2 regions of the Streptomyces sp. NPDC002896 genome follow, and region 2 is predicted to be linked to the other one. Evidence: riboswitches for the same ligand, from Rfam matches in the RefSeq annotation. Region 2 holds a riboswitch; the other holds the start of a gene.
What was found. Region 2 has a riboswitch for glycine ahead of gcvT (glycine cleavage system aminomethyltransferase GcvT). Riboswitches for the same ligand answer to the same signal wherever they lie in the genome.
Positions count from the first base shown of each region.

Region 1 (7,378 bases), on a different contig from region 2:
TGTGCGACGAGCCCGCCGGGGCCCGTGTAGAGCACCGGGTAGTGCGGCTCGAGCCGCTTGGCGATGTAGTTGGCCGACAGCACCGCGACCTGCGTCGCGCGCTTCAGCCCCTCGCCGCCCATGAGTCGCACATACGCCCAGGAGATGGGCAGGATCCCGGCGGAGCCCCACGGGGCCGCGGAGATCGGGCCGACACCCGTCGCGGGGCCCGCGGCGGGCTGCAGCGGGTGGTTCGGCAGATACGGGGCGAGGTGCGCGCGGACGCCGACCGGGCCGACGCCCGGGCCGCCGCCGCCGTGCGGGATGCAGAACGTCTTGTGCAGGTTCAGGTGCGACACGTCGCCCCCGAAGTGGCCCGGCTTGGCGAGGCCCACCAGCGCGTTCAGGTTCGCGCCGTCCACGTACACCTGGCCGCCCGCGTCGTGCACGGCCGCACAGATGTCGGCGACATGCTCCTCGAACACGCCGTGTGTCGACGGGTACGTGATCATGAGTACGGACAGCTCGTCGCGGTACTGCTCGATCTTGGCGCGCAGGTCCTCGACGTCGATCTCGCCGTCGTCCGCGGTCTTCACGACCACGACCTTCATGCCTGCCATGACGGCGCTGGCCGCGTTGGTGCCGTGCGCCGACGACGGGATGAGGCAGACGGTCCGCTGGTCGTCGCCGTTGGCCCGGTGGTAGCCGCGTACGGCCAGCAGACCGGCCAGCTCGCCCTGCGAACCGGCGTTCGGCTGCAGCGACACCTTGTCGTAGCCGGTGACCTCGGCGAGCCGCTCCTCCAGCTCCGTGATAAGCGTGAGGTAGCCCTGGGCCTGGTCGGCCGGAGCGAAGGGGTGCAGCTGGCCGAACTCCGGCCAGGTCACAGGCTCCATCTCGGTGGTCGCGTTGAGCTTCATGGTGCAGGAGCCCAGCGGGATCATGCCGCGGTCGAGCGCGTAGTCGCGGTCGGCGAGCCTGCGCAGGTAGCGCAGCATCGCCGTCTCCGAGCGGTGCTGGTGGAAGACGGGGTGCGTGAGGAAGTCGTCGGTGCGCAGCAGCGACTCGGGCACCGCCTCGGCGACCGTCGCGTCGAGCGCCTCGATGTCCGCCTCGATACCGAACGCCGTCCAGACGGCGCCCACCTGCGCACGCTTGGTGGTCTCGTCGCAGGCGATGCCCACATGGTCCGCATCGACCAGGCGTACGTTGACCCCGCGCTCACGGGCAGCGGAGACGATCTCGGCGGCCTTGCCCGGCACCCGTGCGGTCAGCGTGTCGAAGTACGCGCCGTGCACGACCTCGACGCCGCCCGCCCGCAGCCCTTCGGCGAGGATCGTGGCGTACCGGTGGGTGCGCTGCGCGATCGCCTTCAGGCCGTCCGGGCCGTGGTAGACGGCGTACATGCCCGCCATCACGGCGAGCAGCACCTGCGCGGTGCAGATGTTGCTGGTGGCCTTCTCGCGGCGGATGTGCTGCTCGCGGGTCTGCAGCGCGAGGCGGTACGCCTTGTTGCCGTCGGCGTCGACGGACACACCGACCAGACGGCCGGGCAGGCTGCGGGCGAACTTGTCGCGGACCGCCATGTAGCCGGCGTGCGGGCCGCCGAAGCCCATCGGCACACCGAAGCGCTGCGTGGTGCCGACGGCGATGTCGGCGCCCAGCTCGCCCGGCGAGGTCAGCAGGGTGAGGGCCAGCAGGTCGGCGGCGACGGTGACGATCGCGCCGAGCTCGTGGGCCTGGTCGATGACGGGCTTGAGGTCGCGCACGGCGCCGGAGGCGCCCGGGTACTGCACCAGCACGCCCACGACACCGCGCTCGGCGACATCGGCCGGGATGCCCTCGGACAGGTCGGCGACGACCACCTCGACGCCGGTCGGCTCGGCGCGCGTCTCGATCACGGCGATGGTCTGCGGCAGGGCGTCGGCGTCGATGAGGTACACGCCGTTCTTGACCTTGCCGACGCGACGCGAGAGCGCCATGGCCTCGGCCGCCGCCGTTCCCTCATCGAGCAGCGAGGCACCGGAGGTGGGCAGCCCGGTCAGCTCGGCCACCATCGTCTGGAAGTTCAGCAGCGCCTCGAGCCGGCCCTGCGAGATCTCCGGCTGGTACGGCGTGTAGGCGGTGTACCAGGCGGGGTTCTCCATGACGTTGCGCAGGATGACCGGCGGGGTGAACGTGCCGTAGTAGCCGAGCCCGATCATCGAGTCGAGGACCTGGTTGCGATCGGCGAGCGAGCGCAGCTCGGCCAGCACCTCGGCCTCGGTCCGCGCACCGGGCAGCTCCAGGGCATCGGCGCTCTTGATCACTTCGGGCACGGCAGCCGCCGTGAGCTCGTCGAGCGAGCCGTACCCGACCTGGGCGAGCATCTTGGCCCGCTCCCCGGCGTCGGGCCCGATGTGCCGCTGCTCGAACGGGATGCCCTGCTCCAGCTGGGAGAGCGGAATGCGGTTGGCGGTCATGTGCGGAGGCCTCCTGGTCTGACGCGACCTTCGTGGGCACCACGCGCGGGTGCCCGGACGGCCTCCCCCTCTGTCATCTCAACCTGAGAGTTTCACCGGCGCGCACATGTCGTCCGGCTTTCACCGTCGGTGAGAGCGGAAGCCGTCGACGCCCGCTCTGCTTTCCAGAGTGACCTCGTCCGTGCGGTACAGGGGCCTGAGAGATTCCGGGGAGGATTTGCTCCTTCGGCGCCTCCGATCGGGACCGGAGGACTCTCCCGCACGGGGTCAGCAGCCGATGTCAGCGTACCAGCGAGGGCTTGGCCCGGGGCCTCGCCCCGGGACCCGACGGATGCCCCACCCGAGGCTTCGAGTGGCCGCCTTGCCCGATGTGCTCTTTCGTAGTGCTTACGGATGAGTGGCGAGCAGCTGGAGGGCCCGTGCAGACCGACATCGATCCGCGCACTTTGATAGGCCGAAAGGCCTTCGATCGCAACGGACACAAGATCGGCACCGTCGACGAGGTCTACCTCGACGACGCGACCGGCATCCCGGAATGGGCGGCCATCCGCACGGGCCTGTTCTCCAGGGACGCCTTCGTCCCCCTGGAGCCGAGCGAGCTGGTCGAGGGCACCCTGCAGATCCCCTTCGAACGCGCCCTCATCAAGGACGCCCCGGATTTCGGCGTGGGCCGCCATCTCTCCCCCGAACAGGAACTGCAGCTCTACCACCACTACGGGCTGGATGTCTCGGACTCGGGTGCCGCACCGCCCCCTGACCGCGACTTCGGCCGCCTGGCGGACTCGGACGACACCTGACCTTGCCCCACTCCCGGTCCGACTCGCGGGCTCTCGCGCCCCGCAGGATCCGGCCCGGCGGGACCGTCGCGCTCTCCGCCCGCGCTCCCGTACTCGCCGCCCCGCTCGATGCCGCCCTCGTCGTCTCCGGGCCCCGGAGCCTCCCCGCCTGGCCCAGCGCTCGGGCCCGAATCTCCGGGTTCGGGCACAAGGGGCAGCGGCTCGGCCGGCTCCAGGTCCGGATCGTCGGTTCTGAACGTCCGTACGCGGCCGGGCGGGGAGCCCGGCGTCTCGAAGCGCACGGTCACCCGCCCCAGACCGCTCCCCTGCACCCAGCCGGCGCCGTACTCGGCATGCCGTACGTCGCGACCCGCCATCCAGTGCCGCTCGGCCGGCACCGGCGCCTCCCCTTCCGGCTGCTGCGCCGCGTCCTCGTGCTCCGGTTCCTCGGACCGCTCGCCGGCCGCCTGGGCGAACAGATCCTCCTGTGTGAAGTCGGCGAGCCCGCTCACGCCGACCCCGAGCAGCCGCACCCCACCAGTGGTGTCCACGGCCTCCAGCAGCCGCCCCGCGGCCTCCCGGACCACAGCAGGATCGTCGGTGGGACCGCGGAGGGTCTCGGACCGGGTCAGCGTCGAGAAGTCGTACCGCCGCACTTTGAGGACCACCGTCCGCCCAGACCGCCCGGCGCCCCGCAGCCGCTGAACGCACCTGTCCGCGAGCCGCTGCACCTCCAGTCGGATCCGCACACGGTCATGGATGTCCACGTCGTACGTGTCCTCGACCGACACCGACTTGGCATCGCGCTCGGCCACCACGGGCCGCTCGTCCTGCGCCAGCGCCATCGCATACAGGGCGCTCCCGTGCGCCTTGCCCAGCAGCCGTACGAGCTCGTCCTCACCGGCCTCGGCGATCTCCTCGACCGTGGTGATCCCGGCCCGCCGCAGGTGGTCTCCGGTGGCCGGTCCGACGCCCGGCAGCACGCGCACCGACATCGGGCCCAGCAGGGCCCGTTCCGTGCCGGGCCGTATCAGCACGAGGCCGTCGGGCTTGGCCTGCTCGGAGGCGATCTTGGCGAGCATCTTCGACGCGGCGAGCCCCGCGGACCCGGTCAGCCCCGTGAGCGCCTTGATGTCCGCCCGCAGCCGCTCTCCGGTGGCCCGCGCGGAGTCCTCGTCCCAGCCCGTGCCCCCTGCCTCCAGGTCCACGAAGGCCTCGTCCAGGCTGAGCGGCTCGACCAGCGGCGACAGCCGGTGCAGCAGTCCCATCACCTGCTCGCTGATCTCCCGGTACAGCCCGAACCGGGGCACCAGATACGCGGCGTTGGGCGCGAGCCTGCGCGCCTGGGCCATGGGCATCGCGGAGTGCACCCCGAACGCACGGGCTTCGTACGAGGCGGTGGCGACGACTCCTCGGGGCCCCAGTCCGCCCACCACCACGGCCTTTCCGCGCAGGCTGGGCTTCGCCGCCTGCTCCGCGGAGGCGTAGAAGGCATCCATGTCCAGATGCAGGATGGTGGGCGCGGTTCTCACATCACCGATGCTGCCTCACGCCACTGACAATGCCCCGGACCGGCGGCCCCTGGGAGCAGCCGGCAGCTCGCAGGCGCCCCGCTGGGAGCAGCTCACACAGCGCGGTTACGGCGCCTTGCGAGCTCATCGGCGGGGTGGTGTCCGACCAGCGTCTCCCCGGTGTCGATGCGCTCCCCGTGCAACTGCGACAGGGCGCTCTCGACGTCCCGCCAGACCACGCCCACAGCGATCCCGAAGATGCCCTGCCCGCCCTGCAGCAGATCGTGGACCTCGTCGGGCGACGAGCACTCGTAGACCGTCGCGCCGTCACTCATCAGCGTCATGCGCTCCAGGTCCCGGAACCCGCGCTCCCGCAGATGCTGCACCGCGGTGCGGATGTTCTGCAGGGACACACCGGTGTCGAGGAACCGCTTGACGATCTTCAGAACGACGACGTCCCGGAAGCTGTAGAGCCGCTGGCTGCCCGAGCCGTATGCCGGCCGCACGCTCGGCTCGACGAGGCCCGTGCGCGCCCAATAGTCCAGCTGCCGATAGGTGATGCCAGCTGCCGCGCAGGCCGTCGGACCGCGGTAGCCAATCTGTTCGACCGCTACACCGCCGTTACCCAACACTGCTTCCCGCCGTTTCGGAGTGTGGTCGGCCGCGCTGCTGTGGAGCGGATACGCCTCCACCCGACCCCGTCCGGGGCCACCCCCAGCCGTACCGTCGCCGCTGCTTCTCACGCCGACCTCCGTCCTTGACCCGCCTTCTCGACGGTAGGCAGTCACCAGGGGTGCGTCAACGATCGCCACACTCGGCACGCCGAGTGATAATCACCCTACGAGTGGTTTCCCGTTCCTCACCGTGGGGAAAGGCTAGCCGAATGCACTGACAGCGGGCGCCACCCCACCCGTCGGCCACGGCCCGCCACCCATCGGCCACGGCAAGGCACCTGCCGAGCTGACCGTGGCCCGGACCGGACGACTGAGGGCCACGGTGGGCAAGCGTCCCTCACCGGCCCGCCGGACTCACTGGCTGTTGGTTCCGAAGTCCTCGGGCGAGATCTGGTCGAGGAACTCGCGGAACTTCTCCACCTCGTCCTCCTGCTCGTCCGGGATCGCGATCCCCGCGTCGTCCAGCACACCGTCGCTGCCATAGATCGGCGTCCCGGTGCGCAGCGCCAGCGCTATCGCGTCGGAGGGCCGGGCACTGACCTCGACTCCGCTCGCGAACACCAGCTCCGCGTAGAAGACGCCCTCGCGCAGGTCCGTGATGCGCACTTCGCTGAGTTCCTGGCCGACCGCGTCGAGCACATCTTTGAACAGATCGTGGGTCAGCGGTCGCGCGGGCGCCATGCCCTGCTGGGCGAAAGCGATCGCGGTCGCCTCCCCAGGCCCGATCCAGATGGGGAGGTACCGATCGCCTCCCACTTCACGCAGCAGCACGATCGGTTGGTTGGAGGGCATTTCGACCCGGACACCTACGACGTCGAGCTCGTTCACACAGCAACCCTAGGCCGTGCCCGGCACCTTTGGGTAGTCGAGCACTCCACAGGCACCGTTCGAGCATGTACGAAATCAGTGGAGGCGTACGCCCAGGGCGGTCTGCACGAGCGCCGAGTGCAGCTTCACCGTCAGCCCTGCGAGCTCCTTGGCACGCGCCTCCGCATGCGCCCTGGTCTGCGGATTACGGTGCCGCCGCAACGGAGCCACGACCTGGTCGACCAGGCCCGCGTCCCGCTCGGCGGCGGCCTTCATCGCCCGTAGATGGCGCGGCTCGATCCCGAAACGGCCCAGTTCCACCACGAGGGCCGCGACCGTCACCGCCTCCGCGTCGTACCCGCCGTCGGGCAGCGGAGCGATGAGGCCGTAGGACTCCCATTCCGCCAGCTGCTCTTCGTCGACCTCGGCGGCCGCCAAGAGCTCGGCCCGGCCCACGCGGGCAGCGGTCGGCCCCTGGACCCCGGCCGGAGTCTCGCCGTCGGCGTCCGAACGCGGCCTGCCCACGGAGGGCAGCTGCACGGGCTCACCGCGTTCCAGGGCGTCGAGATGCTCACGGATCACCCGCAGCGGCAGATAGTGGTCCCGCTGCATCCTCAGGACGTGACCGAGCCTCTCCACATCCTCCGGGCTGAACTTCCGGTAGCCCGACGGGGTCCGCTGCGGCTCGATCAGGCCCTCGGACTCCAGAAAGCGGATCTTGGAGATCGTGACCTCGGGAAACTCATCCCGCAGCACGTTCAGCACGGTGCCGATGCTCATCAGCCGACCCTCCGCTGCGGCGGTGCCGCTCCCGGCACCGCCGCTCGGTGTTTGCAGCATGGACCTTCCTGACAGGTCAGATGCCCCGCTGGCTCGCGTAGAAGACCAGCCGGTACTTGCCGATCTGGACCTCGTCGCCGTTGGACAGCACGACCGAGTCGATCCGCTCCCGGTTGACGTACGTGCCGTTGAGGCTGCCCACGTCGGCGACCGTGAACGAGCCGTCCGCTCCGCGGCGGAACTCCACGTGGCGGCGCGACACGGTGACGTCGTCGAGGAAGATGTCGCTCTGCGGGTGCCGGCCGGCCGTCGTCAGCTCACCGTCCAGCAGGAAGCGGCTGCCCGAGTTCGGTCCCCGCCGGACGACCAGCAGCGCCGAGCCGAGCGGA
Region 1 is NZ_JBEOVA010000004.1:497,596-504,973, forward strand. It holds gene gcvP (aminomethyl-transferring glycine dehydrogenase) at 1-2,441, opposite strand, end outside; glycine riboswitch at 2,616-2,711, opposite strand; gene ABT009_RS09410 (PRC-barrel domain-containing protein) at 2,861-3,238, shown strand; gene ABT009_RS09415 (DNA polymerase IV) at 3,154-4,749, opposite strand; gene ABT009_RS09420 (MerR family transcriptional regulator) at 4,842-5,471, opposite strand; gene ABT009_RS09425 (bifunctional nuclease family protein) at 5,757-6,230, opposite strand; gene ftsR (transcriptional regulator FtsR) at 6,306-7,049, opposite strand; gene ABT009_RS09435 (FHA domain-containing protein) at 7,066-7,378, opposite strand, start outside.
Region 1: linked by a shared signal. The riboswitch ahead of gcvP (aminomethyl-transferring glycine dehydrogenase) and the one ahead of gcvT (glycine cleavage system aminomethyltransferase GcvT) in region 2 are both predicted to bind glycine.

Region 2 (7,378 bases):
GCGGCCGGACACCCGCACCGAGGAAGCTGAGGGCCGCCTCCGTGAGGATGTTGGTGGGGATCATCAGCGTCGCGTAGACGGTGATGGGGGCGACGAGGTTGGGCAGCAGTTCCCGGAAGAGGATGTGCCGCCGGCCTCCCCCGAGGCTGCGCGCGGCTTCGATGTACTCGCGCTCCCTCAGGCTCAGGGTCTGGCCGCGGACGATACGGCCGACGTACGGCCAGCCGAAGAAGCCGATGACCGCGATGAGTACGGCGATCCGCACCCCCGAGCCGGTAAGGCCCAGCAGGTCGTCGGGGAGGACCGAGACCAGGGAGATGATGAAGAGCAGCTGCGGGAAGGACAGCAGCACGTCCATGGTGCGGCTGATGAGCGCGTCGATCCAGCCCCCGAAGTAGCCCGCGACGATGCCGAAGAGCGTGCCGAGCACGACCGCGACCACGGCGGCGAGGAAGGCCACGAGCAGCGAGATCCGGGCGCCGTAGACGATGCGGCTGAAGACGTCGCGGCCCTTGTTGGGCTCGACGCCGAAGAGGAAGTCGCTGCTCATTCCGCCGAGCGATCCCTGGGGCAGGTTGGTCAGCGGGTCGAGCTTGTCCTGGTGGAACTCGTTCGGCGGGTGGCCCAGCAGGCTCACGATCAACGGGGCGAAGACGGCCACCAGGACCAGCACGAGCACGGTGATACCGCCGGCGAGCGCGACCTTGTCCTGCTTCAGACGGTTCCAGGCGATCTGCTTGAGGGAGCGGCCCTCGACCTTCTTCGCCCCCGTCACGGCGGGGTCTGCGGTCGCGGGCGGGGCCGCTTCCGCGGTCGGCTCGTGCAGTGGTGCCGTCATCAGGCAGGGACCCCTCTCAACCGGCGGTGGCCGGGCCGCACTTGCCGCTGTAGCGGCGTGATCAATCCATGAGTCGTACGCAGGGGTGACTGAACCCCCCTTGGAGCGGGAGTCTTCATCGCTGTTGTGATCTGTTGCCAGACCGTACGGCGAATGGATGCCTAAACGTGATGCTGTCCTGGGGTTTCCGTTATCCGGACGTTCGTGAACGCCCCTCGGACGCGGGTCAGTTGGGCGTAAAGGGTTCACGCGCGTAGAACTGCGCCACTTTCACCACCAGACGACGTCAGAGCGGACATAACGGGTTGGTGCCGCTGTGCGAGTTGTCCACAGAGCGGAACAGGGGAATGTGTCCTCGGGATTGCCCCTGTTGGCACGTTTTCGGGCCTCCCCCAGCGCTTCAGGGCATGGGAAGTGGACACGGTGGTGCGGCGAGGCGGAACGGTTCAGTACGTGGCGTGGGGCGGCGGATATCCGTATCCCGCGGCCGGTGCCGCCGGGGCCGCATGGGCCTCGCGGTCGTAGAACGGCCGGGAGTTGGCGCGGAGCCACATCGCGACCGGGTCGTGGTCGTCGGACATCGCGACGGTCGAGACCGGCAATCCGTCCGGCACGGCCCCGATCGACTGCTGCATCATCGCCCGCACCGAGTCGACCGCCGGCAGGCTGGTGTCGTATACATCGAGACCGATCGCCAGATAGGGCGCGCCCAGGGCTGGTTGCACCCAGGCGCGGCGCAACGACCGCACCGCGGGGGTGCGGTGGGCGTTCTGCGTGAGCAGGGCGTAGAACTGCGGGATCTCGATGGCCGGTTCGCTGAGCCGGAGCGGGCCCGCGGGCTGCCGGTCGAGCCCGGTCGCGATGCGGCGCAGGTCCAGCCAGGGAATGCCGACGCCGCCGCCAGGCGCATGCGGATTGAGCCAGAGCCCAAAGTTGTCGGGGTACAGCGCGCGGGCCGCTTCGAGGCCGCTCACGACCTCGGTGGCTCGGCTCCAGCCGCTGGCCGAGAGTTCCTGTGCGGAGGTCACGCAGGGGGCGTAGTTGAACCCGCCGACCTCCATGTTCCCGTACTGGGCGTCCGGAGATCCGGCCTGACCGTGCCAGAGCAGCATCCAGACCTGGCCGGTCGCCGGGTCGGCGAGCGCACGCAGCAACGCCTCGTACGCGTCGTAACGCCCGGGCGTCACCTGCCGCAGCATGTGCTCGACCTGCCCGGCCGCAGCCGTGCCCGACGCACTCACCCTTGACCGCCCCTTCATGACGCACTCTTACGGACCCGACGGGATCGCCGGATTCGCGCACATACGCTCACCGCCGCGGCCCGACGGAGTCATTCTGCATCTTCCGGGCGCCGACGCTCGGGCCCCGGCCGGAATTCCGCCCCCGCCCCGACATGAAACCAGGTTAGGCGGCGATACTGACAGCGGCTTGACGCACCGGATGCCGCAGGTGCGGCCGGCGGAGAGCCGCTCAGTGCTCGCGGCGGTAGAAGGGGCGCACCTTCTCGCGCATCCAGTCGCCCACCGGGTCCTGGGCCACGTCCATGAGGACGAGGTTCACCGGCCAGGCCACCGGCACGCGGCCGAGGGCGCGGCCCAGCGCATCCATCGGGACATTGCGGGCGCTGCCCTCCCACTCCGAGAGTTCCACGCCGACGAAGAGCACCGGGTCGCCGCCTTCGATGCTGGCGAGGCAGCGGCGGGCGGTGAGCACGATGCCGGTGTCCGCGAACTCTTCGGAGGCCGCGGACAGGAAGTCCACCGGGTCCTCCTGCCAGTCGGGTTCGAAGAGGCGTACGCGTCCGCCGCTCGCGGGACCGTCGAGGGGTGTGCGTCCCACCCGGCACAGCTCGGCGACGGCGGGCGGCGGCAGCGGTATGCCGACCGTGCCGTCCGGGTTGACGGCCATGCCGAGGCCGGGGGGCAGTCCGCGCGCGAAGTCGACGGCGGGTGCCACGGTGTAGCTCATGTGGTCGCCGACGACCTGGCGGAACTGCTGCTCGGAGCTGAAGACGGGGACGTATGCCTGCCCCTCTATCTCCACGGTCGGCAGGTCCAGGGTGCGGCTGTCGGGGCCGCCGCCGCTCGGCAGCGGAATCCATATGGGGCTGCGGCCGAGCACCTCGACGATGCGGGCACCCGCCGAGGGGACGCCGAGGGAGGCGGCGAGCACCTCCTCCAGCTCGTTGCCGGGCCACCCGCCGTGCGGATGGGGGTGCGCGTGCGCCGGGATGTCCATGTGCCTACCACCTGCTCGGGCCTCTGTTCGCTGCGCTTCGCACCTTAACGCTGCGCGCTGGGCGAGGGCGCCCGCAGTCGTGGGGTGCGCCCCCACCCGGGAACCAGGCGGTACGCGGAAGCACCCGCCGTCGCGGGTTGTGCCCACCCTCCCCCAAGCTCTCGGCTTCTCCCCCAGTGCCTTAAGGGCCTGGGAGGTACCCCCAGAGCAGGGGGGACCCCCATCGCCCTGCGGAACGCCTGCCCACAACGGTGAAGGCGGAGCCGTCCGCCCCCCCCCAGCCCGCCGCTTCGGCGTCGGCACCGGCAGGAGAATCGCTCACCGGTCGAATTCCACCGCCCGCAGGACATCCGCCGCCGATCGGTCCAGCAGTACCGCCGACGAGCAGCCCGACGGCAGCTCGCCGCGCTCCACGGAGCGGATCAGGCGCGTCACCGCCCTGCGGTGCCGCGCGAACGCGTACCGGGAGACCCCGCGGCCACGCTCCCGCTGCCCCGCCAGTGCCGTGCCCGGCGTGACGTCGAGCAGCATCAGGTGCAGGGTGGAGCCGCGCCGCCGGGCCTCGCGCCCCAGCCACCGGCGCACCCAGGTCTGCGTGCCGCAGTCGTGCACGACGACGCTCTTGCCGGCCCGCAGCGCACGGCGCAGCCCGGCGTAGTGCGCGAGGCGGACGAGGGGACGGTAGACCGCATAGGGGAGCAGGCGGGGCACCCGCCGGGCCCAGTGGTCGCGCATGTCCTGCGAGTCGACGCGTGCGCCGGCCACCGCCCGCCGCATCAGCGTGGACTTGCCGCTGCCCGGCAGTCCGGACACGACGACGATGTCGCCCGCGGCGAAGGAGAGGCGGCGCGGCCCGCGGCCCGCCCGGTCGCGGAGATCGCGTACGACGGCCTCGGGGAGGCGGCCGCGGTTCTTCGCGACCGTGGCGGCGGGCTGCTCCGGCAGCGCCACCCCGGTCGTGGTCGCGTATGCGCTGGTCCTGTGCACCGTGATCGTCCTCCCCGTCGGTCACATCACCCTGCCCTGACGAGTGTAAAGAGAGAGTAATGCGGGACAAGCTCATTACCGGCTCGTTGCTCCCGGAACAATCCTGTTGCTCCCCTGGGACAGTGCCCCGGAGGGCGTGCAATGATGGGCGCGCCAACTGCATACCGGCCGCTTGAATCCGCGCGGGAGAGCTCTCAGCCGTCCAGGTCCTGGTAGATCCAGGCAGGTCGTGGCTGGGGCGCCGAAGGAGCAAGTCCCTCCCTTGAATCTCTCAGGCCCCGATACCGCGCGGGCGAGGCACATCTGAAAAGCGGGCCGTCACAGCCGGGCAGTCGGGTTACTGCCCAGGCGAATGGCGGCTCCACCCACGGTGCAAGCCGCGGGCCCCGGGCTCGTGGCGAACCTCTCAGGTTCCGATGACAGATGGGGAGGATCGACTCGACCTCGCCTGTCATGCCCTGGGAGCACCCCCCTATGAGCAATGCCCTCCGCAAGACCGCCCTCGATGCGCTGCACCGCGCGCTCGGCGCGACCATGACCGACTTCGCGGGCTGGGACATGCCGCTGCGGTACGGCAGCGAGCGCGACGAGCACAACGCCGTACGCACCGGGGCCGGCCTCTTCGACCTCTCGCACATGGGCGAGATCACCGTCACCGGGCCGGACGCCGCGAACCTGCTGGACTACGCGCTGGTCGGCAACATCGGCGCCGTGGCGGTCGGCCGCGCCCGCTACACCATGATCTGCCAGGAGGACGGCGGCATCCTCGACGACCTGATCGTGTACCGGCTCGCCGAGCAGGAGTACATGATCGTCGCGAACGCCTCCAACGCGCAGGTGGTGCTGGACGCCGTCACGGCCCGCGCGGCCGGTTTCGACGCGATCGTGCGCGACGACCGTGACGCGTACGCGCTGATCGCCGTCCAGGGGCCCGAGTCCCCCGGCATCCTCAAGTCGTTGACCGACGCCGACCTGGACGGGCTGAAGTACTACGCCGGTCTGCCCGGCACCGTCGCCGGTGTCCCCGCGCTGATCGCCCGTACCGGCTACACCGGCGAGGACGGCTTCGAGCTGTTCGTGGCGCCCGAGCACGCGGAGAAGCTGTGGCAGGCGCTCACCGAGGCGGGCGCACCGGCCGGTCTCGTCCCGTGCGGGTTGTCGTGCCGCGACACGCTCCGCCTGGAGGCGGGCATGCCGCTGTACGGGCACGAGCTGTCCACCGCGCTGACCCCGTTCGACGCCGGTCTGGGGCGAGTGGTCAAGTTCGACAAGACCTCCAACAACGGTGACTTCGTGGGGCGTGTCGCCCTGCTCGAGGCCGCCGAGCGGGCCGAGAAGAACCCGCCGCGCATGCTCGTCGGGCTGATCGCCGAGGGCCGCCGCGTGCCGCGCGCCGGCTACCAGGTCGTCGCCGAGGGCAAGGCGATCGGCGAGGTCACCTCCGGCGCCCCCTCTCCCACGCTCGGCAAGCCGCTCGCCATCGCATACGTCGACGCCGCACACGCCGCGCCCGGCACCCCCGGCGTCGGCGTGGACATCCGCGGCAGCCACGAGCCGTACGAGGTCGTGGCGCTGCCGTTCTACAAGCGCCAGAAGTGACGCCGTGCCCGACGGTCCTCTGGGGCTCGTCGGGGCCGGATCGGATCGCACACAGAACCCTCCCCCAAGCTCTCGGCTTCTCCCCAGTGCCTTAAGGGCCTGGGGGGTACCCCCAGAGCAGGGGTACCCGCGACACCACCACTCCCCCGCATACAGGAGAATTCAGGTCATGAGCAACCCCCAGCAGCTGCGCTACAGCAAAGAGCACGAGTGGGTGTCGGCCGCCGAGGACGGCGTCGCGACGGTCGGCATCACGGAGTACGCGGCGAACGCGCTCGGCGATGTCGTCTACGCCCAGCTCCCGGAGGTCGGCGACACGGTGACCGCGGGCGAGGCCTGCGGCGAGCTGGAGTCGACGAAGTCGGTCAGCGACCTGTACGCGCCCGTCTCCGGTGAGGTCACCGAGGCCAACGAGGACGTCGTCAACGACCCGTCGCTGGTGAACTCGGCCCCCTTCGAGGGTGGCTGGCTGTTCAAGGTACGCATCTCGGAGGAGCCGGCCGACCTGCTCTCCGCCGACGAGTACGCCGACTTCTCCGGTAACTGAACCAGGCGACCGGCCGTACCGACCGACGCACCGAAATGACCGCCGCACCGAACGGGACCTCGATGTCGCTTCTCAACTCCTCCCTTCACGAGCTCGACCCGGATGTCGCCGCCGCCGTCGACGCCGAGCTCCACCGCCAGCAGTCCACCCTCGAGATGATCGCCTCGGAGAACTTCGCTCCGGTGGCCGTCATGGAGGCGCAGGGCTCGGTACTGACCAACAAGTACGCCGAGGGCTACCCCGGCCGGCGCTACTACGGCGGCTGCGAGCACGTGGACGTCGTCGAGCAGATCGCCATCGACCGGATCAAGGCGCTGTTCGGAGCCGAGGCCGCCAACGTGCAGCCGCACTCGGGTGCGCAGGCGAACGCGGCGGCGATGTTCGCGCTGCTGAAGCCGGGCGACACGATCATGGGTCTGAACCTGGCACACGGCGGCCACCTGACCCACGGCATGAAGATCAACTTCTCCGGCAAGCTGTACAACGTGGTCGCGTACCACGTGGACGACAACGGCGTCGTGGACATGGCCGAGGTCGAGCGCCTCGCCAAGGAGTCCAAGCCGAAGCTGATCGTGGCGGGCTGGTCGGCGTACCCGCGTCAGCTGGACTTCGCGGCGTTCCGCCGGATCGCGGACGAGGTCGGTGCGTACCTGATGGTCGACATGGCGCACTTCGCCGGTCTGGTCGCGGCCGGGCTGCACCCCAACCCGGTCCCGCACGCCCATGTCGTGACCACGACCACCCACAAGACGCTGGGCGGCCCGCGCGGCGGTGTGATCCTTTCCACGCAGGAGCTCGCCAAGAAGATCAACTCGGCGGTCTTCCCCGGCCAGCAGGGCGGTCCGCTGGAGCACGTCATCGCGGCGAAGGCGGTCTCCTTCAAGGTCGCGGCGAGCGACGAGTTCAAGGAGCGCCAGCAGCGCACCCTCGAGGGCTCGAAGATCATCGCCGAGCGCCTCGTGCAGCCCGACGTCACCGAGGCCGGCGTCTCCGTCCTCTCCGGCGGCACGGACGTCCACCTGGTCCTGGTCGACCTGCGCAACAGCGAACTCGACGGGCAGCAGGCCGAGGACCGCCTCCACGAGGTCGGCATCACGGTCAACCGGAACGCCGTTCCGAACGACCCGCGCCCGCCGATGGTGACGTCCGGCCTGCGGATCGGCACCCCG
Region 2 is NZ_JBEOVA010000008.1:155,455-162,832, reverse strand. It holds gene ABT009_RS16620 (ABC transporter permease) at 1-838, opposite strand, end outside; gene ABT009_RS16615 (enhanced serine sensitivity protein SseB C-terminal domain-containing protein) at 1,285-2,079, opposite strand; gene ABT009_RS16610 (enhanced serine sensitivity protein SseB) at 2,309-3,076, opposite strand; gene ABT009_RS16605 (AAA family ATPase) at 3,395-4,069, opposite strand; glycine riboswitch at 4,237-4,360, shown strand; gene gcvT (glycine cleavage system aminomethyltransferase GcvT) at 4,538-5,662, shown strand; gene gcvH (glycine cleavage system protein GcvH) at 5,832-6,209, shown strand; gene glyA (serine hydroxymethyltransferase) at 6,272-7,378, shown strand, end outside.